Regions from separate parts of the Rathayibacter sp. CAU 1779 genome, predicted to be linked through region 2. Evidence: riboswitches for the same ligand, from Rfam matches in the RefSeq annotation. Region 2 holds a riboswitch; the other holds the start of a gene.

Region 1 (14,716 bases), 250 kb from region 2:
TTCTCGTTGTCGGTACCGAGCGCGTGCTCACCGTCGTTCGCCGACGACGCCGAACCGCCCTTGAGCCCGATGAGCTCGAGCTTGTACGGCTCGTTCGCCAGCTCGGCTCGTGCCTCGTCGTCGGTGACGACGCGACGCACGAAGCGCTGGCCCTGGCGGACGATGCGATCCATCGCCTTCTCCAGCGCCTTCAGATCTTCGGGCGTGAACGAGGCGTCCACGTCGAAGTCGTAGTAGAAGCCGTCGGTGATTGGGGGGCCGATACCGAGCTTCGCCTCGGGGTTGATCGACTGCACGGCCTGCGCCAGAACGTGCGCTGCCGAGTGTCGAAGGATGTTCAACCCGTCAGGCGAGTCGATGGTCACGGGGATCACGTCATCCGTCGTCGTCACGGTCGTCGCCAGATCCTTCAACTCGCCGTTGACGCGCATGGCGACAACGGAACGGTCGGGAAACAGCTCGAAACCGTCCGGCACTTGTCCACTCCTGGATCGATGAAGGAAAAGGGATGTCTTCCCACTTTATCCGCCGGAACGGGCGCCCGCCGACGGCAGCAGGGCGCAGAAGACGGCGTCAGTGGGATGCCGTCGAGCAGCGCGCGCAGGCGTTCGTGAGGCCGAGCGTCGGTGCGAGCTTCGCGAACCCCGCGGTGAGCCCGGTCGTGAGGTTCTTCCCGACATGCGCGACGCCGGGCAGGGTGAGCAGCGTCACGTGCATGCCGGCGGATTTCGCCGCGGCAGCGAGCGATCGCGTCGCGGGTCCGAAGGCCGTGTCCAGCGCACCGGTCGTGAAGACCGCGTCGACACTGCCGTACGTTCCGGCGTGTGCCGCGAGGATCGTCTCCGGCTTGTCGGCAGTCCACGCCGACGTGCTGCCGTTGTAGACCGAGTCGATGACGCTCTGCGTGTAGTGCATCCCGGGATACGCCTCCGGAGAGACCGCGAGCACGTTGCGGAACAGGTCCGGCTTCTCCGCGGCGAACTTCACGGCGCAGGTCGCGCCGTTCGAGTATCCGGCCAGTGTCCAGGAGCGCGGGTCCTTGATGATCCGCAGGTGCTTTGTCGCCCAGTTCACGACGTCGGTCTCCACATAGGTGGCCGCGTCGCCCCGCGCCGTGGAGTTCGCGCAGGCGGGATCGCCTCCCGAGCCGATCTGGTCGGCGACGATCACGATCGGCGCGAGGCCGTCATGGCGGCTCGCGAAGGAGTTCATCACCGTGGAGATCGGCTCGGGGCTCGGAGTGCCCGGGTACCCCATCATCATGATGACCAGCGGAAGCTGGGGAGCGTTCTTCACGAGGGCTGCCGGCGGCAGGTAGAGCCCGGCCGGCCGGGCCTGGAAGCCGGACACCGTCGCGGGAATGGCGACGGTGCCCGTCTTGCCCTGCGAAGGCATGCCGCGCGGTGCCACCCAGCCCGCTGCGAGCGATTGACCGTCGGCGGGGGCAGCCGTCCCATGGCTGTTCGGCAGGGCGATCGGATGTCGCACCACGAGCCCCAGCAGATCGCCGACCGTCGGGTCGAGGTCGAACGCTGCGTTGACCTGGATCACCCCGGTGACCACGAACACGCCGAGCCCGACGACCGCCAGCGTGCGGCGCCACCAGTTCGTCTTCCAGAGGCTGACCACGCCGAGCCCGACGGCGGCAAAGGTCGCGATCGACCAGGCGGCGGCGTCGAGGGGCAGCGGGATCTCGAACACGGCCGTGGCATCCGCGACGATGACGAGCACCAGGGCGATCGCTGCCCCGGCGAGGATCCCGGCCCCGGCGAGAGTCATCCACCTGGCATGCGGTCGCCGCAGGACGAGCGCCAGCACGAGGGCTGCCGAGAGAACGCTGAGCACCCACGGAACGGGTCCGCCGATGATCTGCGTGGTCAGCAGCGCGTCCATCCGGATCCCCTCTCGGCTCGGTGCTCACGCTACGGCGCGTCTGTCGCGCAGCGCCGTGGCCAGAAGCGCCCGACGCTGAGAGTTCGATCACCACCGGATAGCCGTTCTCAGGGTGAACACCGAGCCCTCGTCAGAACACCCGGGAGCCCAGCGGACCCGGCTCTTGCGCGAAGAACGCCAACTCGTGCCGACTGGAGCTGCGGAACGCCCGTTGCATGCGCGCCCTGCGCTCCGCGCCTGATCCTGCCGCGGTCCGGGTGACGACTTCGATCGCGTGATGCGTTGCGACCTCGAACGCGGGGTCCGCGTACGTCCGCAGCCACGCGTTGAAGGGGTGCGCGTCATGCGCGTGCGCGGCGAGCCGTGTGCCGACATCCTGGTAGATCCAGAAACACGGCAGGAGTGCGGCGACCAGCACGCTGTAGTCCGCTCCCGCTCGGTCGAGGTGGTCGAGATACGCACGTGTCGCCTCGGACGGAACGATCGCCGCAGACTCGTCACCGAGCCAGGTCTGGTGGAGTCGCGACTCCTCTTCCAGGGCCCCGAACGCGGAACCGGCCCAGAACGCTTGCTCGTCTCGGGTCGGTGCGAGTCGGCTCGCTCGGGACAGCGCTCGCGAGTAGTGGCGCAGGTAGAGCGCGTCCTGTCGGAGGTAGTGGCGAAAGACGTCCTCGGACAGAGTCCCGTCCGCGAGTCTGCGAACGAAGGGCAGTTCATCGATGGCGTCACGGACGTCGGTGATGTCCTCCCACCATTGCGCCGCGATCACCGTCGGGTCCAAGGTGTCCCGCGCGCCCTCTGCCTCTCTGTCCGCTCCGGGGAGCAGCGCCCGGACGGCAGCGAAGTGATCGACGGGTCCGTGGCCCTGCCCTACGCCCAGTGCCGGCCCGCCCTGGATGGCCTTCGCCAGCCACGTTTTCGCCTCGCGGAGGGCCCGTGCCCGATCACTGCGCAGTGGAATCAGCACGGCCAGGGCGCTGGACAGCGAGCATCCGGTGCCGTGGGTGCTCGACGTCGTGATGCGTTCCCCCGGCACCTCGATCACGCGGGTCGGCGACGCTGCATCGACTAGGGCATCCGGGCATTCCTCGCCTTCCAGGTGGCCACCCTTGACGACGACCGCCGCGGATGTCTGTGTGGAGAACCGCACCGCCTGAGCGAGTGCGGCATCCCAGTTCTCAGCGGGAGGCTCATCGGCGAGCATGGCCAGCTCGGGGAGGTTCGGAGTCACGAGGTCGGCGACGGCGCACAGGCGGCGGAGCGCCGACTCCGCGTTCGGGTCCAGCAGGCGATCGCCGCTCGTCGCGACCATGACCGGATCCACAACGACGAGCGGCGGGCGGTGCTCGACCAGCCACTCGCTCACGGTGGCGATGAGCTCGGACGAGCCGAGCATCCCGATCTTGACCGCATCCACCCGGATGTCGTCGGCGATCGCATCGAGCTGTGCCCGCAGCATCTCCGCCGGAACCGGGTGCACGCGCGTGACCCCACGAGTGTTCTGCGCCGTGATCGCGGTGATGGCGGTCATCGCATACCCGCCGCATGCCGCGATCGACTTGAGATCGGCCTGGATGCCTGCGCCTCCGCTGGAATCGGAACCCGCGATGACGAGAACTCGGGGAATCATCGCACCACCGCGCGAGAGCTCGTATCGGCCGTCGTCGGATTCGCTGAGTCCCATGTGTCTGTGAAGGCACGGGCCGCGGATTCCGGATCGGGAGCCGCGCAGATCGCGGAGACCACGGCGACCCCCGCTGCACCCGCTGCACGGAGCCCTGCGACGTCATCGAGGACGATGCCCCCGATCGCGACGCAGGGCAGTCGTGTGGCGGATGCGATGCGTGCGAATCCGCTCACACCCAGTGGAGCGGGATGATCCGGCTTCGTGGCAGTGGGACGGATCACCCCGACGCCGAGGTAGTCGACGGTCCCGGGCGGCAGCTCTCCGATCTTCCTGAGCTGCTCCGAGGTGTTCGCCGTCAGACCCAGCACGGCATCCGGGCCGATGACGGCACGTGCAGCGGACACGGGCAGATCGCCCTGCCCCAGATGGACACCCGCCACGTCCCCACCGGATGCCCGGACGGCGAGGTAGACGTCCACGCGGTCGTCCACGAGCAGCAGCGCGCGCCCTTTCGTGATCCGGCCCGCCGCCGTGACCAGCTCGCACAGGCTGCGGCCGCTCGCCGTCTTGTCCCGAATCTGCACCGTCCGGATGCCGCCCGCCACCGCTGCGCGAATCACCTCGAGCACGCCTCGCTCACCGGACAGTGCGGTATCGGTGACGAGATAGGGGCCGACCACCGGCGTGGACCGGATCACGACAGCACCGCGCTCGCGAGGATGTCGTCAGCGGATACCGCGGCGAGCCGGTCGAGGAGGCCGACTGCGAACGAACCGGGGCCGGCGCATCCTGTCGCCGCCTGCTCGGCGGCCACGGTGTAGATGGTGGTCGCGGCGACGGCGGCCACCATGGGATCGGAACAGACGCCCGCGAACGCCGCCATGACGGCGCCGAGCGCGCATCCGCCGCCGGTCACCCGCGTCAGCAGCGGAGTGCCGTTGCCGACGCGCACCACCCGATCGCCGTCGGTGATCAGGTCGAGTTCGCCGCTGATCGCGACGACAGAGCGCGACGCCAGGGCTATCGACGTGGCAGCATCGGCGGCGTCCTCGGGCGTGTCCACAGCATCGACACCGCGTCCACCAGAGCCCGCACCCGCGAGAGCGACGATCTCGCTCGCGTTTCCGCGGATGATCGAAGGCCGCCTCTCGACGAGGTGTCGCGCCAGTTCCGTCCGGACAGGGAGAACGCCGATGGCGACGGGGTCGAGCACCCAGGGGGTTCCCGCATCGATGGCGGACGCGACTGCCTCGCGTGCCGCCGCTCGCTGCTCCGCATGCGGCGTGCCGAGATTCACCAGCACACCGTCGGCGACTCTGGCGAACACTCCGGCCTCGACCTGGATGTCGACCATGGCTGGGGATGCCCCGAGCGACAGGAGCACATTCGCCGTGAAGCCCGTCACGACCGCATTGGTCACGCACTGGACCAGCGGGGCGCGAGCCCGAACGTGCTCAAGTGCCTCGGCCGAAGCGGCGACCCAATCGGTCTCCTCCGCGGTTGTCGACGGTGCCGATGTGGAAACGGACGCAGATGTGTCAACGCGCATGCGCGACATCCCTTCGCTAGTACGAACTAGAGCAGGTTCAACGGGTGTGATCTCAGCGCCGTGACGGCGCACCCCGTGTCACGTCTTCAGCCTAGAGGAGCGGGTCATCTCGGCATCGCGGTTTCCCGCCCGCTACGAACGGGATGTCGAGCAAACGTTCGCACGCGCGACGAGCACGCCCGCACCCACTCACACCCGAAGAACGCCCGCGCTCTCGCGCTGTGACACGAGCCTGGACGCCACGAGCACCCCGCCGACAGCAGTTGGCTGGGACGCGGATGACACACCCGAACGATCAACACGTTCTGGCGGATAACCCCAGGCCGATAAGCCCCACGAGCTGAACAGAAACGTGCTCCCCGGATACGCGAAAACCCCCGGCTGACCGGGGGTTTTCTCTTGTGCGCGATACTGGGATCGAACCAGTGACCTCTTCCGTGTCAGGGAAGCGCGCTACCGCTGCGCCAATCGCGCCTGTGAAGGCTCTTGTTGTATCGACCGAGATCGAGAGCGGAGGTGGCGACGGGATTCGAACCCGTGTATACGGCTTTGCAGGCCGCTGCCTCGCCTCTCGGCCACGCCACCGTGTGGGTTCGTGTGTGGCTTCCCACATCCTTGCATCGGCCGGCGGCCGACTCACACTCGAGCGGATGACGAGACTCGAACTCGCGACCCTCACCTTGGCAAGGTGATGCGCTACCAACTGCGCCACATCCGCATTTTGCTTCGCATTTCTGCGTGCTTTGAAACTGTAGCCGATGATCCTGCGGATATTCAAACCGAGCGCCAGCGGGTCGCATCCCGGGCGCGTCGGTCGACTTCGACGCGCCCGGACGTCCATACGGATGTGCGGCGGAGTCCGAACGTCCGCTAGTATCGGTACCCGCGGCGGTCGAGAGATCGAGTGTCTGCGGGCGATTGGCGCAGTTGGTAGCGCGCTTCCTTCACACGGAAGAGGTCATCAGTTCGAGTCTGGTATCGCCCACCATTGAGATCCCCTGGTTGCACCAGGGGCTCTCTCGTCTTCACGTGGCGCGGCCACGCGCGTGGCCTCGTCGAGCCACCACGTGCCGACCCCGAGTTCCGCCCGATCCGAGCCTTCCTGAGAGCCGACTGCCCTCCGAGGTCGGGTCAACGGTCGAGGGCACTGCGACGCGCGGGGTCAGCGCCGGCGCAGCCGATGTCGGGCCGCTCACCAACGCGGAGTCCCACGAAGCGGCTCGAGCCCTCGCCGCGCACGATCGGCGACACGTAGGCCGGCCACTGACCCGCTCACGCGGGACTGTGACCGGGTTGTCGACCACCGCTGTGTGACTCGGGCCACCCACTGAGCCTGACCGGGCATCGCGGAACGCGGCCGGCGCCTGAACGAGAGTGCCGACCCCGGATCTTCAACGATCCTGCCCATGCGGGCCGCGGACCATCCGACCGCGAAGTCTCCGCCGAAGGCGTCGAACGTTGCGTCGGTTTTCACCGCAAGATCCCGCGCTGATACCCCTGCGCGACGGCGGCTGCGCGGTCGGCGACCTCGAGCTTCGCGTAGATGTTGAGCAGGTGGCTCTTCACCGTGGCTTCGCTGACGAAAAGCGCATCGGCGATCATCCGGTTCGTGCGGCCGTCGGCGACGAGACGCAACACGTCCAGCTCGCGCTCGCTGAGTCTGCCGTTCGATGACCCGCGGAATCGCCCCACCAGTTTCGAGGTCACCGACGGGGCCAGCGTCGTCTCGCCGCGTGCGGTCGCACGGATGCCCGCCAGCAGCTCGCCACGTGTCGCATCCTTCAAGAGATATCCGGTGGCGCCCGATTCCAGGGCCTGCGAGACATCCCGATCGCCGTCGTACGTGGTGAGGACCAAGATGCGGACGCCGTCGCCTCGTTCTCGGAGCGCCCGGATGGCGTCCACTCCCCCGCTGCCGGGCATCCTGAGGTCGAGCAGCATGACGTCTGGTCGGAGGGCTTCGCACGCCTCGACGGCCTCGTCCCCGTTGCCGGCCTCGCCGACGACGACGAGACCCGGATCGGAGGCGATCATTCCGATCAGACCGTCGCGAACGACGGGATGATCGTCCACCACCAGCACTGAGATCGCCTGGTCAGGCATCATGAACGCTCCCCTCGCCCACTTCCGACGACTCACTGGAGGGTGTCCGCTCTGTCACATCCACTGGCAGCGCCACCGACAACGCCGTCCCGCGGCCAGGCTCCGACTCGATTTCGACGCGTCCGCCGATCTGGCAGATGCGGTTCCGCATCGCAGGCAGGCCATAACCGCCGTCGAGCGGGTTGCGCTCGGATCCCGAGCCGGGGTCGAATCCGACCCCGTCGTCGCGCACATCAACGAGTACCCGATCGTCCAGGTAGGTCAGCGTTACGCCGACGCGACTCGCGCGGGCGTGCTTCGCCACATTCGACAGCGCCTCTTGCACGACGCGCAGCAGCGCATGCTCCGCATCGTGATTCAATGCCCGCTCGGATCCCGTTGCCGTGTAGTCGGCGCGCACGGTGTGCGTGGTCGCCCATTCGTCGACCGCGGCCTCCAGCGCCTTCGCGAGGCTGACACCAGGGCCGACACCCGGGTCCAATGCGAGCATCGCCCTGCGCGCCTCGACCAGACTGGAGCGGGCGAGCACGGTCGCGGCTTCGAGATGACGTGCGTGATCGCTGCGGTCCGACGGCACCTGGACCGCTGCCTCCAGCTGCGTGACGATTCCGACGAGTCCCTGGGCGACGGTGTCGTGCAGCTCCCCCGCCATGCGCTGGCGCTCTGCCTGGATGCCTGCCTCGCGTGCCTGCCCCACCACCTGCTCGCGAAGTCGCTCGTTCTCCTCCAGCGCGAGTCGGCGCTGCTCGCTCTGCACTCCCGCTCGCCAGTAGATCCACGCGAAGAGACACAGCGCGACGACGTTGAGCCCGACCACGGCGGCATAGACGAGAAGCCCTGCGACTGTGTTCTTCGGAGCAGCGGATGCTTGTGCCGTCCCGGCCAGCACCGCGCAGACCGACACCGACAGGAGTCGCCAGGGCCACGGGACGACGGCGAACGAGTAGATGTAGCCGGCGACGGCGAGCACCCCGTACCAGGGAGCGAAGAACACGAGTGACGTGAAGATGGCGAGGAGGACCGCGACGAAGACGGCCATCGTCCGAATGCTTCTACGTCCAGCGGGACGCAACGTGTACCCGAGGAGCATCCAGACGACCGCCGCCCCGAGGAGCACCAGCTGGGCGGTCTTGGCCGGCGTCGGCGCCACTGTCGCAATCGTGAAGATCGAGGCGAGGATGACCACCACGTATGGTCCGTAGGCGACCACTGCAGGTCCGAGGCGCGAGGTGCTCGCCGGCGCGGCGCTCATGCGGTCGTCTGCCTCCTGAAGATGAGCGCGGCCACGGCGATGAGCAGAAGCCCGCACACGATCTGTTCCAGCTGTAGCCAGAGCGGGAACAGCCCGGGAATCGAGACGACCACGGCGATCGCCACGATCATGATGGCGACGACGATACGCCAGCGCAGCAACGCACGGCTGGAGCCGCGCACCGCGCCGCGTGCGAAGGCGAGCATCAGGAGCGACGTGGCGAAGACGATGCAGAGCCGGATCCACGCCGCGATGGTCGCGACCGGCGAGTTCGCGATGGTGAGGGCGATGAGTACGACGAGCGAGCACGCGCTCAAGCCTGCGTAGCAGGCGACCAAAACACGAGCTGTCTTCAATGGAGCGTTCATACTTCTACGGTCCCGTGGCAGCGTGGCCGCGGCATCCGTATTCCGGTCGGTTCACGATCAGCCGATCGGTGGGTAGACAGATCGTTCGGGGCTGCGCGGTGCGTTATTCGGGCTGGCGCGGTGCGCCGAACCGACGATGAAGGGGCGCCGCTTTCGCGACGCCCCTTCACTCCGATCGAACTGATCAGGCGTTCTCGAGCGCGTAGCCCTCCTCGCCATGCACGAAGGTGTCCACGCCGGCGATCTCGTCCTCGGTCTTGATGCGGAATCCCATCGTCTTCTGGATGACCCAGCCGATCGCGTACGCCAGCACGAAGGAGTAGATCATCACGCTGAATGCGCCGATGGCCTGGGCGCCGAGCTGCTGGAAGCTTCCGCCGTAGAGCAGGCTCGAGTACGGCTTGCTCGCGTCGCCGTCCACGTGGGTGAGACCGAAGAAGCCGATGTAGAGCGTTCCGATCAGACCGCCGATGAGGTGGATGCCGACCACGTCGAGCGAGTCGTCGAAGCCGAGCTTGAACTTGAGGTCGATCGCGAAGGCGCACACCGCACCGACCAGCAGGCCGAGGATGATCGCCCAGAACGGCGTCAGGATGTTACAGGCCGGTGTGATGGCGACCAGACCGGCCACCGCACCGGATGCTGCGCCGATGGACGTGGGCTTGCCGTCCTTGATCCGCTCGACGATGAGCCAGCCGATGGTTGCGGCGGCCGGTGCTGCGAGCGTGTTGATCCAGGCAAGGGCGGCGATTCCGTCGACTCCGGCCTCGGAGCCCGCGTTGAAGCCGAACCAGCCGAACCACAGGAGCGCGGCGCCGAGCAGCGTCAGCGGAACGTTGTGCGGCTTGCTCATCCCCTTCTGGAACCCGACGCGCTTGCCGAGGACCAGCGCAAGTGCGAGGCCGGCAGCACCGGCGTTGATGTGCACCGCCGTGCCGCCTGCGAAGTCGTTCACGTGCAGGATCGAGGCGATCCAGCCGTCCTGCAGGTTGAACACCCAGTAAGCGACGGGGAAGTAGACGACGGTCACCCAGATGCCGGCGAACACCATCCATGCACCGAACCGGGCACGGTCGGCGATGGCGCCGGAGATCAGTGCGACGGTGATGATGGCGAACGTCGCCTGGAAGCCGGCGAACGCCAGCGTGTTCAGGTCGGGGGTGGCGCCGTCCTTGCCGAGAAGGCTCGACAGACCCCAGTCGGGCGTGCCCAGCACGTGCGGGATGAGCGGCTTGCCGAACGACAGGCCGTATCCGTACAGCACCCAGAGAACGGCGACGATCGCGATGGCGCCGAAGCTCATCATCATCATGCTGATGACGCTCTTCGCCTTCACCATGCCGCCGTAGAAGAACGCCACACCGGGCGTCATGATCAGAACAAGCGCCGCTGCGACGAGCAGCCACAGCGAGTTCACGCTGGTGGCCGCGTCGTACGCGGCTGCGTGGTGCAACATAGGGTCTCCCTCTCGATGAAAGCCGGTGTCGCCGTCACCATCCGGCTCGGGTGCCGGTCTTCTTGGTGAGGTGCCGTCAGTCTCCTGCCGGCAGATTTCGCGTGAGAGGTTGAGTTGTTTCGGGGCCGTTACGGCGCGCACCCCGGTGTAAACATCGTGTTTCCGGGTGCGGTGAGGTCGCTGCCGATTCGGTCCGCGGATGCCGCGTGCGGGCATTCGAGAGGAATGCGGATGCCGTGCACAAGCATCCGCAGCGCCGTCGTCAGTCGTGCGGCGGGAGCTCGCCCGACGTGAGCGCGATGAGACGCGAGGTGGCCCGCAGGTACTTCTTGCGGTATCCGCCCTGCAGCATCTCGGGGTCGAACACGTCGCTCAACGGCACTCCGCTCGCGACGATGGGGATCTCGGCGTCGTAGACGCGGTCGATGAACGCGACGAAGCGCAGCGCCTCCATCTGGTCGTGGAGCTGCTCGACATCGACGAGAGCGATCACGTCGATTCCCGCGACGAGCTTGATGTACTTCGAGGGATGCACCGTTGCCAGGTGGTCGACGACGTCACGGAAGCGGTCGGCGGTGACGTGCTCGCCGCGGCCGCGGATCGCCTCGACCACGCGCGCGAGCGTGTCGTCGTCCACGGATGCCGCCTCCCCTGAGACGTCGCGGCGACGGTAGTCGAGGCCGTCGATCCGGATCGTCTCGAAGTGCGAGGAGAGCGACTGGATCTCGCGCAGGAAGTCCGACGCAGCGAAGCGTCCTTCGCCGAGTGCCTGCGGTGGCGTGTTCGAGGTGGCCGCGATGCGAGTGCCGCTGGCGACCAGCGCGCCGAGCAGGCGCGTCATCATCATGGTGTCGCCGGGATCATCGAGCTCGAACTCGTCGATGCAGATGAGGCGAGACCCGCGCAGGAGGTCGATGGTCGGCTGGAAGCCGAGCGCACCGACCAGGGCGGTGTACTCGATGAACGTCCCGAAGTACTTGGGACCGGGCGCCGCGTGCCACAGAGCTGCGAGCAGGTGGGTCTTGCCGACGCCGAACCCACCGTCGAGGTAGACGCCCGGCTTGTGCTCGACCACCTTCTTGCGACCCCACCCGAAGAATCCGCTTGGCTGTTGCGGCGCCCAGGTTCGGACGAACGACTGCAACGTGCTCACCGCGGCGGCTTGCGAGGGGAAATCCCGATCGGGTCGATACGAGTCGAACGTGGCAGTGTGGAACTGAGGCGGCGGAACCAACTCGGCCGCGATCTCGCGACCCGTGATCGACGGCGTCACCGCGGTGAGACGATCGGCTTCCGGAAGCGGGCTCGCGGACATCTGTTCCTTTGTGTCGAAGTCTTACTGTTCCCCCTGCGCAGCAGCCGGGCCGTGCGTAAGTTCGCGTGAGGGACAGGCGTCAAGCTTAACCGGCAGGCTCCGGCCCATTCGCCCCCGCAGCACGCGCCAACAAGGAGGAAACCATGAGCGTGGGATTCGACGATTCCGCAAAGTTCGCCGAGTACGCACATCCGGAGAGGCTGGTGAGCACCGAATGGCTCGCCGAACACCTCGGCGACGAAGGCCTCGTGGTGGTGGAATCAGACGAAGACGTACTGCTCTACGAGACGGGCCACATCCCGACGGCCGTCAAGATCGACTGGCACACCGACCTCAACGACCCGGTGCTCCGAGACTTCGTCTCGGCCGAGCGCTTCGCCCAGCTCCTGGGTGAGAAGGGCATCTCGCGCGACAGCACCGTCGTCATCTACGGCGACAAGAACAACTGGTGGGCCGCGTACGCCCTGTGGATCTTCACGCTGTTCGGCCACGAGGATGTGCGTCTCCTCGACGGCGGTCGCGACAAGTGGATCGCCGAAGGACGCGAGATCACGACGGAGCAGCCGACCCCGACGCCCGTCGCCTACCCGGTGGTGCAGCGCGACGACAGCGTCATCCGCGCTTTCAAGGACGACGTCCTCGCCCATCTCGGACACGGGCCGCTCATCGACGTCCGTTCGCCCGAGGAGTACAGCGGGGAGCGAACGGAGATTCCCGGTTACCCGACCGAGAGTGCACTGCGTCCCGGCCACATCCCGTCTGCCGCCTCCGTGCCGTGGGCGCGAGCAGCGGCACCGGATGCCACGTTCAAGTCGCGCACGGATCTCGACGCCATCTACAAGGGCGAGGCCGGCCTGCAGGACGGCGACGACGTGATCGCCTACTGCCGCATCGGCGAGCGTTCCAGCCACACCTGGTTCGTGCTCACCCACCTTCTGGGCTTCTCGAACGTCCGCAACTACGACGGTTCCTGGACGGAGTGGGGCAGCGCGGTGCGCGTCCCGATCATCAAGGGCACCGAGCGGGGCGAGGTTCCCGCGGTCTGACCGCCACAGATCACAGGGGCGGCGGGGCACGTCTCCGCCGCCCCTCTGTGACGGATACTCCCGAGCCCACCGTGCGAAAATGGATGCCTGATGACGACTGACACGCTTCCCGCCACTCTGCAGGAGATCAAAGAGGAGTTCCTCGCGCTCGAGTTGCGAGAACGGCTCCAGCTTCTTCTGGAGTTCTCCAACGAACTCCCGGAGCTCCCTGAGCGGTACCGGGATCACCCCGATCTGTTCGAGCGGGTCGTCGAGTGCCAGTCCCCCGTGTTCATCTTCGTCGAGGTGGATGACGACGACATCGTTCATCTCTACGCAACGGCCCCGCGCGAGTCGCCGACGACCAGGGGCTTCGCGTCGATTCTGGCGCAGGGTCTCGCCGGTCTGACCGCAGGCGAGGTACTCGCCGTTCCCGACGACTACCCGCAGGAGCTCGGTCTCAACGAGGCGGTGTCACCGCTGCGCGTCCGCGGGATGACGGCCCTTCTCGGCCGCACGAAGCACCAGGTCACGCTCAAGCGTCGCTGAGCATGCTCGCGTCGTGCCGGTCAGGTCAGCGGCCCTCACCGCTCCGTGCCGCAGGCGACGTTTCGTCGGCGTCCCGCGCTTCGAGTTCGGCCGAAAGCTCGTCGAGCCAGTCCGTTATCGCGTTCGACCAGCGCACCGGATCGTAGTTCCAGAGCTTGGTGTGCTTCGCCTGCGCGAAGGGCACGAACGTGACGATGTCCGGACGCAGGTGCGCGAGGCGATGGGATCCGCCGGCGGGCACGTACCCGTCGTCGTCACTGTGCATCAGCAGGACCGGCACCGCGAGTTCGTGGGCGCGCAGGGTGAAGTCAAGTCCGGCGAGGCCGATCGGCGCGTCCTGTCCGACAAGACCCGCCGCCCACGCCGAGTCCAACAGGATGAGCGCGCCCTCGGTCACGGGCCGTGGCAGCCGCATCTCGTCTGCCTGGAATCCGAGGGTCTCTACCCAGTCGATGACAGGCGAATCGAGCACGATCCCGCGGATGCTGTCTGCACGCGGTGAGCGCACCGCCGTCTGGAGCACGATCGCGCCGCCCATGGACCATCCGACGAGAACGACGTCCTTCGCGCCGTTCGCCAGAGCGAAGGCGATGGCCGCGTCCACGTCGTGCCATTCCGTCGCGCCGAGCCCGTAGCGGTGGTCCGTGCTGTCCGGGGCGTCCCGGTCGTTGCGGTAGCTGATGGCGAGGCTGGTGTAACCCTTCTCGCGGAAGAGCGGGATGGCGCGAAGGGTCTCCTGCCGCTGCGCGCCCCGACCGTGCACGTGGATCGCCCATCGATCCGACGGCTCTGCAGCAGGGAACAGCCAGGCGGGCGCTGTGCCGTCGTCGACGACGATGTCGACGCTCTCGACGGGGAGCCCGAGTTCTGCCGGGGAGGTGTAGAACCATCCGCCCAGCCGCCCGCGACGGGCCTCGCCCAATGCACCCCAGCGCACGCTTTCCACCGCCCGGGTGACGGTTCCGTCTTCGGCCTCGGCGATGACATCGCCGAGCAGTGCATATCCGCGGTCGTCCGAGAACCACAGACCGTAGCGACCGGGCACGGCGAGGGCGTCGGCAGTGCCGGAGAGCGTGACCGCGGACAGATCGGGTGCAACCGACAGGATGTCGACATCCTGCTTCCTGCGCCGAGCGGGCGTCACCACGGTGCGTGCGACCATGGTCGCCGCCGTGACGTACGCGGTGACAGCCGCAGCCCCCACCGCGGCCAGGATGCCGATCGGAACCAGGATCCGCCCCACTCGGTTGCCCACGTCGTCTCCCCTCAGCGCGAAGGCACGCGGACGATGCGGCGTGCCTTCCTCGAACTCCCGAGGCGAAACTCTAGTCTGCCAACGTGTCCCCTACTCCCGCTGCTCCCGGCATTCCTGCGGAGTTCAGCGCGGCCGCGGAATCGGTCAGACGGATCGACGTTCGCCAGGAGCTGACCGTCGACGAGATCCCCGCACCGACCGGTCTCGCGCCGTATGCGGTCGCTCTCGCAGCGGATGTCGCACCCGTACGGCACGGCCGCGATTCGGACCTCGGCACCGGTCGCTTCGTGCTGCTTTACGACCCGGCCGGATCCGACGAATGGG
Region 2 (14,716 bases):
GGCATCCGCTCCGTGGTCGGCTGCGTCCGGTCATCGCGGGCTTCGCCGACCGGGTCGGTGCCGATATCACCGACCGGGGCGATTACGGCCGAAGCCCCGCGACCAGGTTGACGGTCGCGGCGAGCACGACGGTGCCGAACACGTAGGAGAGCAGCGTGTGGCGCAGAATCACCGACCGCAGCTGCGTGGTGCGCACGGTGGTGTCTGACACCTGGAAGGTCATGCCGAGGTCGAACGACAGGTACGCGAAGTCGACGTAGCGCGGATCCTCGTCGTCATTGAAGTCGATGCCGCCGACCGGTTCCGTGTAGTAAATGCGGGCGTAGCGGAGCGTGTAGAGCGTGTGCAGCAGCACCCAGGACAGCGCGACACTGACGACCGCGGTGATGGCACCTGCCGCGGCAGGAACTCCGTGGCTCTGGCTGGTGTGCACCAGCAGGATGGCCACCGCGCCCAGGCTCGCGATCGAGATCGCCACGATCAGGAGCTCGCTGACCACGCGGCCGGGGTCCTCTCGTGTCGCGTGCACGCGCGTCGCCGCACCGTCGAAGCGTCCGATCGCGAGCCACACCCAGGAGATATACGTGGCGCACGCCGCGGCCCAGCCGACGACGGGCGAGTACCACCAGGATCCGGTGAGTGCGACGATGACGCCGGCGACGAGGCCGACCGCGATCATGGCGAACATGCGCAGTCGCGAGCGGTTGCGACCCTTCGGATCGAGTGTGATGGACACGCCCCGATGCTGGCACGGAGCCCGTTGTCGCTCGCGTCGGCGCGCCGCCGACCCGTCCCAGCTGGACGCATCCGGTGAGGTCGAGGCTACGGGCCACGCCGGAAGGAGCGGCTGCGCTCAGACCTGCTCCGTGCGCTTCACGAGCTGGTCGACGACCTGGCGCCTCAGCACCTTGCCAACGATCGATCTCGGCAGCTCGTCCACCTCGAACACGCGGCGCGGCACCTTGTACGGCGTCATCGTGGCGCGTGCGAAGGCCCGGATCGCGTCTTCGTCGAACGGCGCGCCCGGCTTCATGATGACCGCGGCCACGACATCCTCGCCGCCGCGAGAGTGCGGGAGTCCGACGACGGAGACGTCGGCGATGCCGTCGTACGCGCGCAGCTCGTCCTCCACCTCGGTCGGGGCCACGTTGAAGCCGCCCGTGATGATGAGCTCCTTGATGCGGTCGACGATGCGCACGAATCCCTCGTCGTCCATGACGACGATGTCGCCGGTGTGCAGCCAACCGTCGGGATCCAGCACTTTGGCAGTCTCCTCCGGCTTGCGCCAGTATCCGCCGAAGATCTGCGGCCCGCGCGCCTGCAGCTCGCCTGCCTCGCCGTGCGGGAGCACATGCTCCGGGTCGTCGGGATCCACGACGCGAAGCTCGGTGCTCGGGAGCGGAAGACCGACCGTGCCGGCTTTGCGTGTGGAACCGACCGGGTTCGCCATGAGCACGGGAGACGCCTCGGTCAGGCCGTAGCCCTCCACCAGGAAGCCGCCCGACTCCTTCTCCCACATGTCCACGATGGTCTGCGGCAGGCTCATCGCCCCGGAGATCGCGATCTCGATGCCGGCGAGCGACACGCCCTTGGCTTTCGCCGCCTTCACCAGCCGTTCGTAGATCGGGGGCACGGCGGGAAGGAACGTCGGCACACGCTTCTTCATCACCTGCAGCACCATGTCGGGATCGAAGTTCGGGAAGAGCACCAGCCGGGCACCCATGCTCATCGCGAAGGTCAGGCACAGTGTGAGCCCGTATGCGTGGAACAACGGCAGCACCGCATAGACCACGGATGTCCCGCGCGGCACCGCAGGCACCCATGCCCGTGCCTGTGCTGCGTTCGCCGCGAGGTTGCCGTGCGAGAGCATGACGCCCTTCGGCGTGCCCGTGGTGCCGCTCGTGTACTGGATGAGCGCGAGGTCGTCGACCTCCGGACGCGGAACGGATGCTGCGATCGGCTCCGCCTTCAGCAACGCGTCCCAACGAACCACGGTTCCCGTGACCTTCGCCCGAAGCTGCGCACGCGATGCGCGTGCCTTCTTCAGCGGCAGGCTCAGGGCGAAGCGCAGACGCGCAGGCATGGCATCCACGATGTCGACGGCGACGATGTGCCGCAGCCCGACGTCCTCCGGCATGTCCTGCAAAGTGGCGACAACCTTGGTCCACGCGATGGCCACCGTGGCGCCGTGATCTTCGAACTGGTGCCGCATCTCACGCGGCGTGTAGAGCGGGTTGTGCTCCACGATCACAGCGCCCAGCCGCAGCGCGGCGTAGAACGCGATGACGTGCTGGGGGCAGTTCGGCAGCACGATCGCCACCCGGTCGCCCGCCTTCACACCGAGTGCGGAGAGGCCGCCGGCGACGTGGTCGATCGCGTCGCTCAGCTGCCGGTAGGTGGTCGTCGCTCCGAAGAACTCGAGCGCGACATGATCCGCGTACTGGGAGGCGGAGTCCTCGATGAGGTGGGGAAGCGACTCGGCGGGCGGATCGATGTCGGCTGGAACGCCCTCCGCGTAGCTCGACAGCCAGGGACGCTCACCCGCGATGCTCATGCCCCAAGCCTAGGCAGCAACCCGGTCGTCGCGCCCGGTGAGCGCGAGGAGTCGCGATTGCAGGGGTGCGTCATCGGGCACCGGAACGGGCGAGGCGAACAGTCCACTCGCCTGGAGCGTGTCCTTCTGCGGCGCGAACACCGTCCAGGCCGCTTCGACGAGCGGAGCTCCGAGCTCCTCGTCTGCACCGATTGCGCGGGACAGATCCCAGGTGTGCACGATCACGTCGGATGCCTGCTCCCGCAGGTACGCGCTCGCCGGAACGTTGTCGTACGACAGGTTCACGATCGCGTCCGGGTCGACGGATGCCCACGCCTGTGTCGCCGCCGCCGAGTACCGCTCCCATTCCGCGGCCAGATCCTCGCCGAGCGGCAGAAGGCGGGATCTCGCCTCGCCGACCGTGCGACCCGCCAGAAGCAGCGGAACCCACTGCTGCTCCTCGATGACGTGGCGCACCAGGTCGGAGACGTCCCAGTCGACGTCGGGCGTCGGCGCGCTCCAGTCCACGATGAGGGTGAGGCGCTCGCCGAACGCGGCGTGGGCCTGCTGCTGCACCTGGAGCCAATCGGCGAATGACATGTGGGTCGTCCTCTGTTCGGTGTGCCGGGCTGCCTCGTCCGCAGCGGAGTCTGCTGATGCGGTCCGTGCCTTCTCGGCGTCTGCTGCCGTCGTTGCCGCTTCGGCGGCGGATGCGCGTCCGTGCTCGCGGAACGCTTCGTCGTGCGTGTTCCAGAACCGCGGGTGCCGCGGGATCATTCCTGTCATGTCGGCCCGTTCAGCTTTCAGCGGACGCCACGCCGGTGAGCGCGTCGTCGATCGGTGTCGAGCCGGAGATCAGCTCGAACTGGGTGCGGATCGTCGCGGGCCGTGCCAGGACTGCCGCGATCACCCTGGCGACATCCTCGCGGGGGATCGCTCCGCGCGGAACCCGCTCGGCGAGTTGCACGAGTCCCGTGCCGTCGTCGAGCGTGAGGGATCCCGGCCGCAGGATGGTCCAGTCGAGTCCGGATGCGCGCAGCTCGGCATCCGCGTCACGTTTGGCCACGACGTACGCCTTCCACGACTCGTCGGCGTCGTCGGCGACCGGATCGTCCACGCCCATCGCCGAGACCTGCACGAACCGGCGGATCCCGGCGAGCTCCGCGGCACGCTGTGCCTTCACGGATCCCTCGAAGTCCACGGTGCGCTTGCGCGCCACTCCGGATCCGGGGCCGGCGCCCGCCGAGAACACGATCGCGTCGGCGTCCTCGTAGGCGTGAGCGATGGCATCCGGTTCCGCCTTCTCGATGTCCACCAGCACGCCCTCGCCGCCGAAGCGGTACACGTCGTCGGCGTGATCCTCGTTCCGCACGATTCCGATGAAGTCGTCGCCCCGGTCGTACAGCACCCGCATGAGCTGCTGCGAGATCTTGCCGTGCGCCCCGATGATCGCCACCCGTGTCATGACTTCCATCATGCTCGCCCTCGGCAGCCGACGCAGGTGCCTCGCGACCCTCGGCGAGTGGAACAATGACAGTCGTGTGGTGGCGACGGGACAAGGGCGAGCCGAGGAGCCTCGACGAAAGATTCGGCGTCGGCGTGCAGGTGCACGTGATCGACGACGAACGTCTGGGGCCCAAGGGCTGGGTGGGCGACCCGACCGGCGTCATCATCGCGAGCGCATCGACGCTGGCACACGGCGCCTTCGAGGTGGAAGCCCTCTCGGGGCGCGTGTGGACCGTCGCGTTCGACGATCCGCAGTACCGGGCGGACGGCACCGGGCCGGTGTCGCGTGCCGACATCCCCGAGTACCTGCTCATGACGGCGCCGATCGCCGACGTCGACGACGCCGAAGGAAGCGATTCGTGAGACATCTGCTGTTCTCGTACGGCACGCTGCAGCTCGTTCCCGTGCAAGAGGCCACCTTCGGAAAGCGGATGCCGATGCGCGCCGCATCCCTGCCCGGCTACGTGCTCGACACGGTCACCATCACCGACCCGCACGTCGTCGCGATCAGCGGAAGCGCTGAGCATCCGTTCGCGCGTGCGACGGGGAACGCGGATGACGTCGTCGAAGGAGTCGTGCTCGAGCTCACCGACGATGATCTCGTCGCGGCCGATGAGTATGAGGTGGACGACTACACCCGAGTGGCAGTGACGCTGGGCACGGGAGAGACGGCGTGGCTCTACGTTGACGGGGCGAGCGTCGAGGGCTGAGCCGGCCGGTCGCCCGCGGTGGATGATCCACCGATTCACCGGCTCCGGTGTCGGTCGCCGATTCTATGCTTGAGCCATGCTCATCGAGGGCACCCTTCGGTGGCGGGTCACGGAAGACTGCCCGTGGGACCTGCTGATGGCACTGTGCTTGCGCGATCTCGCCGGACTCGACGGGGTGGGCGATCCGCCCTTGCCGGCCGTGGTCCCCGCCGTGCAGCACCAGCCGGCTGCCGACAGGATGCTCGCCATCGCACCGCTGCACCGCGAACGCCCCGGCTCGACAGGTGGGAGCCCGCTGGATGTCCCGTTCGGCGACGAGCGGACGTCGGCTCTCGGCGAGGAGTGGACCCGTTGGTGGCGCAGGGCCGTGGTGCGGATGAACGCCGTCGCGTCATGGAGCACGTCGTTCGTTCCGCCGCACTTCGCGGCCTTCGACCGTGAACTGGAGCTGCAGGATCTCGTGATCGAGCGGTTCGCGGATGCCGTGGCCTGGTCGAACGCGCGCCGCGCGGAATACCTCGCCGACGATCTGCGCCACCACGACGAGTACTCGGCCGACATCGTCGAAGTGGTGCGGGAGCGCGAACACGAGCTGCGCAGACAGGCCGGATCCTTTCGACTCGACATCGAAGCATTGCCGCTCGCGGAGCCGGGCGCCTGGGTCGTCGGTCCGGACACCGTCGTGATCAGCTGGAGCCTGCGCGACGACCACAGGGCGTTCCGCGACTGGTTCGAGCCGCTCGTCGCGGCCCTTGTGTAGGCCGCCGAACCGCCGGTTGAGCTTGGCTCCCCAGCGCGCACGGCCGTCACGTCGCTTGTGCGACGCGCCGGAACCGGCGGCCGTGGCCCCAAGCTCAACCGGCGGGAGAGCCGACCTGCGCGCTACGCGACGCGCGTCGCAGGCGACTTCGTCAATGCCGGATCGGTCTTCGCGACCGGGCTGATCACCTCGTCGATCCGGGCGAGGGCTCCGGCGTCGAGCTTCACGCCAGCGGCCTCGGCGTTGGATGCGACCTGCTCGGGACGTGATGCCCCGACGATGGCGCCCGCCACGTTCGGGTTCTGCAGCACCCACGCGACAGCGAGCTGCGCGAGAGTGAGCCCCGCCTCGTCGGCGATCGGCTGGAGCTTCTGCACGGCGGTGAGAACATCGTCGGTCAGGAAGTCCTTGATCGCGCCTGCGCCACCCTTCTCGTCCGTGGCACGGCTCCCGGCCGGCAGCTCAGCACCGGGCTTGTACTTGCCGGTGAGCACGCCCTGCGCGACAGGCGACCAGACGATCTGCGAGATGCCGAGCTCCTCAGATGCCGGGACGACCTCGGACTCGATCACGCGCCACAGCATCGAGTACTGCGGCTGGTTGGAGATGAGCTGGAACCCGAGCTCCTTCGAGAGCGCGTGGCCGGCGCGGAGCTGCTCCGCGTTCCACTCGCTCACGCCGATGTAGAGCGCCTTGCCGGCGCGCACGACATCCGCGAACGCCTGCATCGTCTCCTCGAGCGGCGTCTCGTGGTCGTAGCGGTGCGCCTGGTACAGGTCGACGTAGTCGGTGCCGAGACGGGAGAGCGATCCGTCGATCGACTCCATGATGTGCTTGCGGCTGAGTCCGGTGTCGTTGTGGCCGCGCGGACCGGTCGGCCAGTAGACCTTCGTGAAGATCTCGAGCGACGCACGGCGCTGGTCCTTGAGCGCGTCGCCGAGCACCTTTTCGGCGGCCGTGTTGGCGTACGCGTCTGCCGTGTCGAACGTGGTGATGCCTGCCTCGAGAGCGGCGCGCACGGACGCGGTCGCAACCTCGTTCTCGACCTGCGAGCCGTGGGTGAGCCAGTTGCCGTAGATGATCTCCGAGATCTTGAGACCGCTGTTGCCCAGATATCTGAATTGCATGGGTTCAACGTTATCTGGCGGATCCTCGCCGCGTCGCCGCTGCCGCCGAAGCACCGGCGCACGTCGGGTCAGGCGGATACCGGGCCGGCTGTCGGCGGCCGGTGCGAGACTGGAACCGTGGGACGCGGCGACGGACGAGACAGGCAGGTCACCGTCGGTCCGGTCGACGACACGGGCGCCACGAAGCTGCACGTGGACATGGATGCGTTCTATGCCTCCGTCGAGCTGCTCGACCGCCCAGAGCTGCGTGGGCGGCCCGCGATCGTCGGGCACGCATCCGGCCGGTCTGTCGTGTCGAGCGCAACCTACGAGGCGCGACGCAAGGGCGTGCGCAGTGCCATGCCGGTGAGCCAGGCGCTGCGGCTGTGCCCGGATGCGGTCATCCTGGAACCGCATTTCGACAAGTACGCGCACTATTCCAGGCAGGTCGTGGACATCTTCGGGGACGTCACGCCGCTCGTGGAGCAGGTGAGCATCGACGAGGCCTTTCTCGATGTGGCCGGTGCGGTGCGGCTCCTCGGCTCGCCCGCGACGATCGCCGCCGGTATCCGACGTCGAGTGCTCGAGGAGACCGGGCTCACGTGTTCGGTCGGCGTCGCGGGCACGAAGTTCATGGCGAAGCTCGCCTCGACCAAGGCGAAGCCCGACGGGATGCTCGTGGTCCCCATCGCCGACACTCTCGTCTTTCTGCACCCCCTGCCGATCGGCGCGCTGTGGGGCGTCGGCCCCGCCACCCAGGAGACGCTGCACCGCTACGGTCTGCGCACGGTGGGCGACGTCGCCGCCACCCCGCTCGACGTGCTCCGCGGCTGGGTGGGCGACGCGTCCGGCGTGAAGCTGCACCAGCTCGCCAACGGAATCGATCCCCGCGGCGTCGAACCGGTGTCGCGTGAGAAGAGCATCGGACACGAGCAGACCTTCGAGCTCGACGTGACGGATGCCGCGGTGCTGCGCCGAGAGCTGCTGCGGTTGTCCGCTCAGGTGGCGGCCAGGCTGCGCGCGCACGGACTCGCCGCGCGCACGGTCGCGCTGAAGCTGCGCTACGCGGACTTCCGCACGATCTCCCGGTCCAGAACACTCGGTGAACCGAGTGATGTCGGCCGGCGCATCTACGAGGAGGCCGTCGACCTCCTTGATGCGGTGCTGCAGCCGGGTGACGCCATCCGGCTCCTCGGTGTGCGCGGCGAGCAGCTGCTGCCGGCAGGATCCGGGGCCCCTCTGCTCTGGGATCCGGACGAGGAGTGGCGCGATGCGGAGAACGCGGTCGATCGCGTGACGGCGAGGTTCGGCGCGGGAATGGTCACGTCGGCGGCCCTGGTCGGAACGCGGCCGCGAAAGGTGGGCGACACCGCGAATGCCCGGGTCATTCAGGAAGGCGAGGCCGGCCGCATCGGCCACGAGTCCGATGCGAGCGCGGATCCCGATTGATCGCGAACGGATTCCGCGGCATCCTTCTCGACCGACGAGGTCGCGAGTAGCGTTGCCGTATGGCTGACTTCGTGCTCAAGCTCGCCGACTCCGTCACGTCCACCGCGGGTGTGAAAGCCGCCTACGGTGATCCGGTGACACTGGACGACGTCACGGTCATCCCGGTGGCGCTGGCGTGGTTCGGCTTCGGCGGCGGCGAGGGTGAACAGGAACCCGCCGTCGGATCCGGTGGGGGCGGTGGCGGAGCAAGCGTGCCGATCGGCGCCTACATCAAGGACAAGACCGGGGTGCGGTTCGAGCCGAACCCGATCGCCCTGCTGGCTGTCGCCATCCCGTGCGCATGGGTCGTGACGAGGGGCATCGCGCTCGTCTTCAGATCGCTGCGCCGGAAGCGTCGCTGAGTTCGCGGTGCGTCGCCCGCCTCGCTGAAGGTCGCGAAGCGCCCCACCCGTCGCTGATCGCCGTCGTGCGACGTACGCGCCGCTGATCCCGCGGGCATCGCTGCCGAGATGTCGTCGCCGTTGCCGAACCGTCCGGAAGTTCAGGAGACGCTCGGCGAGTCGCCTGCGCCCTCCGCGGCTTCGAGCTCGCGAGCACGTCGCGCCGCCGCCTCGCGGGCGGCCCGCGCCGCGGCGGTGCGTGCCAACTCGGCACGTCGTTCCGCGACGATCCGTTCGAACCGGCGCATGCGCATCACCATGAGGCGGAGCATGACGACGAACGCGAGGGCGACGACGAGCAACACCCACATGATGAACATCGGCGCCTCCTCGTCTCCCGTCCGCGGTCAAGACTACGCGGATGCGGCCCGCTCACCGTGCCGGCGGCATCCGCGACCGTGTGACGGCGGTCGACACCCGTTGGACACGTCGCACGTGACGAGAGGGATCGTGACGAGGTGGAGTGACGTGGCCGTAGTGAAGACGCTCCGGATACCGGTGGCTATACTCGTGCGTTGAACACGGGAGTCCGGTGAGCCGGGCTGAGAGGAAGGTTCTCCAACCTTCGACCGTCGAACCTGATCTGGATCATGCCAGCGCAGGGAGGCCATCTCTGGGGCGCCTCGCACGTGCGGGGCTTCCACCCGTGCCCACGTTTCACACAAACGAAAGGGCACGAATCGTGCACGCCACCATCCCCGCCGCATCCCCCCGGCGCATCTACCGCTGGCGCGTCGTCGACATCATCGTCGCGGCCGTCGTCGGCGTCGCCTCCGGCGTCATCTTCTGGGCGTGGGGACTCGCCTGGACTCCCTTGTCAGCAGCACTGACATTCCTCGGGCCGGGCGCCGCCGGTCTGCTTGCCGGCGGCTGGCTGTTCGCGGGCGTCATCGGCGGTCTCATCGTGCGCAAACCCGGTGCCGCGCTGTTCACGGAGATCGTTGCGGGCGTCGTCGAGATGCTCATCGGCAACGAGTGGGGATTCACGAACTTCATCTGGGCCGCAGTGGAGGGCTTGGGTGCGGAGATCGCGTTCGCGATCCTGCTCTATCGCGTCTGGAACATCGGCGGTGCCGTCTTCGCCGGCGCTCTGGCCGGAGCGTCGACCGGTGTCCTCGACACGACATTCACATCGCTGGCCGCGCTGGATGCCGCCCAGAAGTGGCTGTACTTCGGCACGGCCGTTCTTTCCGGCGCCGTCATCGCCGGCGTCCTCGGCTGGGTCGTGGTGCGCGGCCTGGCCGCGACGGGAGCGCTGAACAGATTCGCCGCAGGTCGCCGCGCGCGGATCGTCGACGATGCGGATCCCGCGGGCGAGGCGGACGACGCCGTTGACGGCTCCACGCAGAGCAGGCGGGCTGAAAGCGCCGTCTGAATGTCCGATCAGCACGAGACCCTACGCGGCTCGCGCGTGCGCGCCAGGGGATGGGGCTGGCGCCACGCCGGCCGGTCCCGCTGGGCGGTCCGCGACCTGGACCTCGAGATAGCAGAGGGCGAACGGGTGCTGCTGCTCGGTGCGAGCGGCGCGGGCAAGTCGACCCTCCTGCACGCCCTCGCCGGCGTCCTGGGCGGGGACGACGAAGGCGAGCCCGTCGGCGAGCTGACCGTCGACGGGCTGACGCCCTCCGCCGCGCGGGACCGCGTCGGGCTCGTTCTGCAGGATCCGGACTCCCAGGTCGTGATGGCCCGGGTCGGCGACGATGTCGCGTTCGGCTGCGAGAACGCGGCCGTGCCGCGAGAGCGCATCTGGCCCCGGGTGCGCGAGGCGCTGGACGCGGTGGGACTCGACCTTCCGCTGGACGCGTCGACGTCCACGCTGTCCGGCGGACAGAAGCAACGGCTCGCGTTGGCCGGCGCGATCGCCATGCGCCCCGGGCTGCTGCTGCTCGATGAGCCGACCGCCAACCTCGATCCCCAGGGCGTTGCCGAGGTGCGGGATGCCGTCGCGCACCTTGCCGAGGAGTCCGGCGCGACCCTGGTCGTGGTGGAGCATCGCGTTTCGGTGTGGGCCGACCTCGTGCACCGCGTGGTGGTGCTGGATGCCGCCGGCGGCATCCTCGCGGACGGTCGGCCGGACGACGTACTGCGTCGCGAGGCATCCACGCTCGACGCATCGGGCGTGTGGGTGCCGGGCATCAGGCCTGAGCGCACGCGGGCACGCGCCGTCTCGGGCGAACGGCTCCTCGCCGGTCGGGACCTCGCGGTCGGCCGCACACCGTTCGGAACGCGGGCGGCGCAGGTGGCGGCATCCGGAATCGACTTCGAGATCGCAGAGGGCCGAGCCCTCGCCGTCGTCGGGCCGAACGGCGCAGGCAAGTCGACGCTGGCGCTCACCGCCGCCGGCCTGATTCCACCGGTGGCGGGAGTGCTAGAGGCTTTGCCGGCGCTGAGCCGCGGCCTGCGACCGGAGCCAGCGAAGTGGCGGTCCCGACAGCTGGTCACGCGAATCGGCACCGTCTTCCAGGACCCGGAGCACCAGTTCGTCCGCGCGACAGTGCGCGACGAGCTCGCAGTGGGACCGCAGGCCGCGGGCGTCGAGCGTGTCGAGATCACGCGACGCATCGACGACCTGCTCGCACGACTGCGGCTCGCGCGGCTCGCCGAAGCGAACCCGTTCACGCTCTCCGGCGGCGAGAAGCGACGGCTGTCCGTGGCGACGGCGATCGCCACGCGCCCCGACCTGCTCGTGCTCGACGAGCCCACCTTCGGGCAGGATGCCCGCACCTGGCGTGAACTCGCAGCCCTGCTCGATGAGCTGCTCACTGCGGGCAGCGCCGTGCTCGCCGTCACGCACGACGACGCCTTCGTGCGGGTGCTGGCGGACGACGTCCTCACGCTGACGCCGAGTGGAGCGGGTGCTCGCACGTCCGCCATCCGCGACGCCGCGGGTGAGGTGCGATGAGCCTCGTCCTCACCGCTGAGCTGCGGTCAAGCCGGATCGCTCGCGTGAACCCCGTGGCGAAGCTGGCGGCCGCCCTCGTCATCTCCCTCACCCTGGTGCTCACGATCGACTGGGTCTCTGCCGGTGTCGCGCTCGTGCTGGAAGGCATCCTCCTGCCGTTCGCAGGAGTCGGCGCCCGGCAGTTCTGGATGCGCACCGCACCCGTGTGGATCGCCGCCGTCGCGGCGGCCGTCGCCACAGCGCTGTACGGCGCCGATTCGGGGGCCGTGCTCTGGGGTCTGGGTCCGGTCACCGTCACGGAAGGATCGTTGTCCCTCGCGGGGGCGATCGCGCTGCGCGTGCTTGCGATCGGCATCCCCGGCGTCATCCTCTTCGCGACCAGCGATCCAACGGAGCTGGCCGACGGTCTCGCTCAGCTGGTGCACCTGCCTGCCCGGTTCGTGCTCGGCGCTCTGGCCGCGGTGCGTCTGGTCGGCCTGTTCATCGACGACTGGCGCGCGCTGGCCAGGGCACGGCGGGCACGCGGCATCGGCGATGGCGGAGGACCGATCGGTGCCCTGCGCCGCCTCGGCTCGCAGTCGTTCGCGTTGCTCGTGCTGTCGCTGCGTCGGGGAAGCAAGCTCGCCACGGCGATGGAAGCGAAGGGATTCGGCGGAGACCGTCAGCGCACATGGGCACGTGAGTCGCACTTCGGACGCGCGGAGGCGGCGATGCTGGTCATCGGCATCGCGATCGCGGTGATCGCGGCCGTGGCCGCGATGAGCACGGGGAGCTGGCACTTTGTCGTCTCGTGACGGGACGGGCGTCGCTGCACCTCGTCGAGACCCGGGATCCCTGTTCCAGAGCTACCGCGCCAGCGCGGATCTGGTCGTCCGGATGGCGACCGCCGCCACCGCCGCGCCCGTCGTCCTGATCGACGGACCGAGCGGGTCCGGAAAGTCCACGTTCGCCGACGCCGTGCTGGCGGCCCGGCCCGACGACACAGTGGAACTGGTGCGCATGGATGACCTCTATCCCGGATGGGACGGGCTCGAGGCCGCATCCGTCAGCCTCGTGTCCGGCCTGCTTGCGCCGCTGCGCACGCGAGGTTACGGCCGCTGGCAGCGGTGGGACTGGGCCGGGTCTGCACCGGCGGAGTGGCACGAGGTGAAGGCGGGGCATCCGCTCATCGTCGAGGGCTGCGGATGCCTGACCCGCGCATCCGCTCGGCTCGCCGACCTGCGCGTGTGGCTGAGCGCCGACGACCAGGTGCGCAAGGGCCGGGCGCTGGCGCGGGATGCCGGCGGATTCGACGCGCACTGGGACGCCTGGCAGAGGCAGTGGGAGCGCCTCGTCGGGCGTGACCGGTCCGACGGGCTGGCGGACGTCGGGGTCGAGACGACGGATGGGCTCCGGCTCGTGGTTCCGCGTCGTTCCGGGGGAGTGGAACCCGCTGCGCGGTAGCGTTAGCGCATGAGCGATTCTGCAACCGAGTACATCGTCGAGTACGTCGACGGACCGCTGGCAGGCACGGCCGAGCGTCGCTACCTCGTACGGGGCGAGTACGACAAGGCGGTGAGCGCGTACGCCGCGATCGACGGGGTGGAGTCGCAGTTCCAGTACAAGGCGGTCGACAGCCGCGAGGTGCAGGGCACCTTGCATGTTCGGTACTCCTTCGACGCACCGGACAGCGACCCGTACGAGAGCGACCCCGAGGATGATCCCTCGCGCTGAATCAGCGCAACCCGGGCGTGTTCCAGGTCACGCCCAGCCGAGCTCGTGGAGCTCCTCGTCGTCGATGCCGTAATAGTGCGCAATCTCGTGCACGAGCGTGATGTGCACCTCGTCGCGCAGCTCTTCCTCGTCGGAGCAGATGGCCAAGAGGGACTCCCGGTAGAGGACGATGCGGTCGGGCATCTCGCCGAATCCGTATCTGTCACGTTCCGTCAGCGCGACGCCGTCGTACTCGCCGAGGAGGTCGAGCGACCCGTCCGACGGGCGATCTTCCACCAGGAACGCCACGTTCTCGAGCCCGTCGACCATGTCGTCGGGCAGCGCATCCAGCTCGTCGACGACGAGTCGCTCGAAGACGTCGGCATCCATGCTCATCACGTGACCAGCGTGCCACGAGCGGTTGCTCATGCGGCGGCGGGACGGATCCCCGGTGCACCGATTGCGACCGCGTCGCGGAAGCGGTACGCGTTATTCGATCAATGGCCTCGTGCTGGAAAGGCCGGCCGGGTACACTCGTTCGACCGGTGGGGGGCCTGCCGGACCGACTCCGGAGCCGTTCCGGACCAGCCCGACACGAGGACCGATGTCTGATCCATCCAACGCCACTCCGATCGGAGGCGGCTTCGCACAGGCCGTGGCGTCGCCGCCGTACAGCGGTCCGCCGAGCGTCGCGCCGCCCAGCACCGGTGGCCCCGTCACGGGTGCGCCCGTCACGTCGCAGCCCATCATCACCACGCCGCCGACCGGTGACGGACTCACCGGGGTTCCCGCCGTCGCCGTCGGAGGACGACCCCCGTCGCGCTACACGATCACCGGGACACTCGGTGAGGGCGGCACGTCAGTCGTCTATGCCGCGGTGGACGAGCACCTCGGCCGCGAGGTGGCCGTCAAGGTCTTCAAGCACGAGATCTCGGGCGAGGACTCCGCTCGTCAACAGGGCGAGATCGATGTGCTCGCCGGGTTGAGCCACCACGGCGTCGTGACGCTGATCGATGCCGGGATCGCGCCGGATCCACAGGGCGCCCAGCACCGTTACCTCGTGCTGGAACGTGTCGAGGGCAGCGATCTTCGCACGTGGATCGACCACGGCACCATCTCGCCGAGGCACATCGCCGAGGTCGGATACGACCTCGCCGAAGCGCTCGAATACGTGCACGGGCACGGCGTCATCCACCGGGACCTCAAGCCGGGCAACGTGCTCATCGTCGCCGACGGCGAGAACGGCGGACGCGCCAGGGCGCAGCTGACCGACTTCGGCATCGCACTCACCCCGGGCATGGCGCGGGCGACGGTCGACGGCGTCACCACCGGCACGGCGGCCTATCTGAGCCCGGAGCAGGCGCGGGGGGACGACCTCAGCGGCGCGAGCGACGTGTATTCGCTGGGTCTCGTGCTCTTGGAGTGCCACACGCGCGCGCTCGCGTTCCCCGGCGGCCCCGTGCAGTCGGCGATCGCACGGTTGTCGACCGATCCGGCCATCCCCAAGGAGCTGCCCGAGCAGTGGCGGATGCTCCTGGCGGCGATGACCGCGCGAGACCCCCGGGAACGTCCGACCGGCCGCGAGCTTGTCGCCGCCCTTCGCCAGCTGATGCTCACC

What was found. A riboswitch is a leader RNA that binds a small molecule or an ion and turns the genes downstream of it on or off. The one in region 2 is predicted to bind thiamine pyrophosphate.
Positions count from the first base shown of each region.
Region 1: it holds a riboswitch for thiamine pyrophosphate, as region 2 does, so the genes downstream of both, thiM (hydroxyethylthiazole kinase) here and ACX9R5_RS13530 (ECF transporter S component) in region 2, are expected to answer to the same signal.

Region 1 is NZ_JBTOLK010000002.1:293,697-308,412, forward strand. Features, by position in the region: gene thrS (threonine--tRNA ligase) at 1-431, opposite strand, end outside; gene ACX9R5_RS12315 (alpha/beta hydrolase) at 574-1,893, opposite strand; gene ACX9R5_RS12320 (bifunctional hydroxymethylpyrimidine kinase/phosphomethylpyrimidine kinase) at 2,024-3,523, opposite strand; gene thiE (thiamine phosphate synthase) at 3,520-4,218, opposite strand; gene thiM (hydroxyethylthiazole kinase) at 4,215-5,069, opposite strand; TPP riboswitch at 5,061-5,155, opposite strand; tRNA gene ACX9R5_RS12335 (tRNA-Val) at 5,472-5,543, opposite strand; tRNA gene ACX9R5_RS12340 (tRNA-Cys) at 5,584-5,654, opposite strand; tRNA gene ACX9R5_RS12345 (tRNA-Gly) at 5,715-5,787, opposite strand; tRNA gene ACX9R5_RS12350 (tRNA-Val) at 5,982-6,057, shown strand; gene ACX9R5_RS12355 (response regulator) at 6,540-7,175, opposite strand; gene ACX9R5_RS12360 (sensor histidine kinase) at 7,165-8,424, opposite strand; gene ACX9R5_RS12365 (hypothetical protein) at 8,421-8,792, opposite strand; gene ACX9R5_RS12370 (ammonium transporter) at 8,977-10,248, opposite strand; gene zapE (cell division protein ZapE) at 10,511-11,563, opposite strand; gene ACX9R5_RS12380 (sulfurtransferase) at 11,707-12,609, shown strand; gene ACX9R5_RS12385 (SufE family protein) at 12,700-13,137, shown strand; gene ACX9R5_RS12390 (alpha/beta hydrolase family protein) at 13,163-14,392, opposite strand; gene ACX9R5_RS12395 (DUF3000 domain-containing protein) at 14,476-14,716, shown strand, end outside.
Region 2 is NZ_JBTOLK010000002.1:546,330-561,045, reverse strand. Features, by position in the region: gene ACX9R5_RS13585 (DUF1345 domain-containing protein) at 83-736, opposite strand; gene ACX9R5_RS13580 (long-chain-fatty-acid--CoA ligase) at 854-2,554, opposite strand; gene ACX9R5_RS13575 (TIGR03086 family metal-binding protein) at 2,564-3,319, opposite strand; gene ACX9R5_RS13570 (SDR family oxidoreductase) at 3,330-3,998, opposite strand; gene ACX9R5_RS13565 (hypothetical protein) at 4,064-4,402, shown strand; gene ACX9R5_RS13560 (gamma-glutamylcyclotransferase family protein) at 4,399-4,749, shown strand; gene ACX9R5_RS13555 (hypothetical protein) at 4,826-5,509, shown strand; gene ACX9R5_RS13550 (aldo/keto reductase family protein) at 5,632-6,636, opposite strand; gene dinB (DNA polymerase IV) at 6,754-8,064, shown strand; gene ACX9R5_RS13540 (hypothetical protein) at 8,124-8,465, shown strand; gene ACX9R5_RS13535 (hypothetical protein) at 8,606-8,824, opposite strand; TPP riboswitch at 9,016-9,126, shown strand; gene ACX9R5_RS13530 (ECF transporter S component) at 9,187-9,879, shown strand; gene ACX9R5_RS13525 (ABC transporter ATP-binding protein) at 9,880-11,406, shown strand; gene ACX9R5_RS13520 (energy-coupling factor transporter transmembrane component T family protein) at 11,403-12,200, shown strand; gene ACX9R5_RS13515 (nucleoside/nucleotide kinase family protein) at 12,283-12,849, shown strand; gene ACX9R5_RS13510 (hypothetical protein) at 12,859-13,119, shown strand; gene ACX9R5_RS13505 (metallopeptidase family protein) at 13,147-13,494, opposite strand; gene ACX9R5_RS13500 (GAF domain-containing serine/threonine-protein kinase) at 13,703-14,716, shown strand, end outside.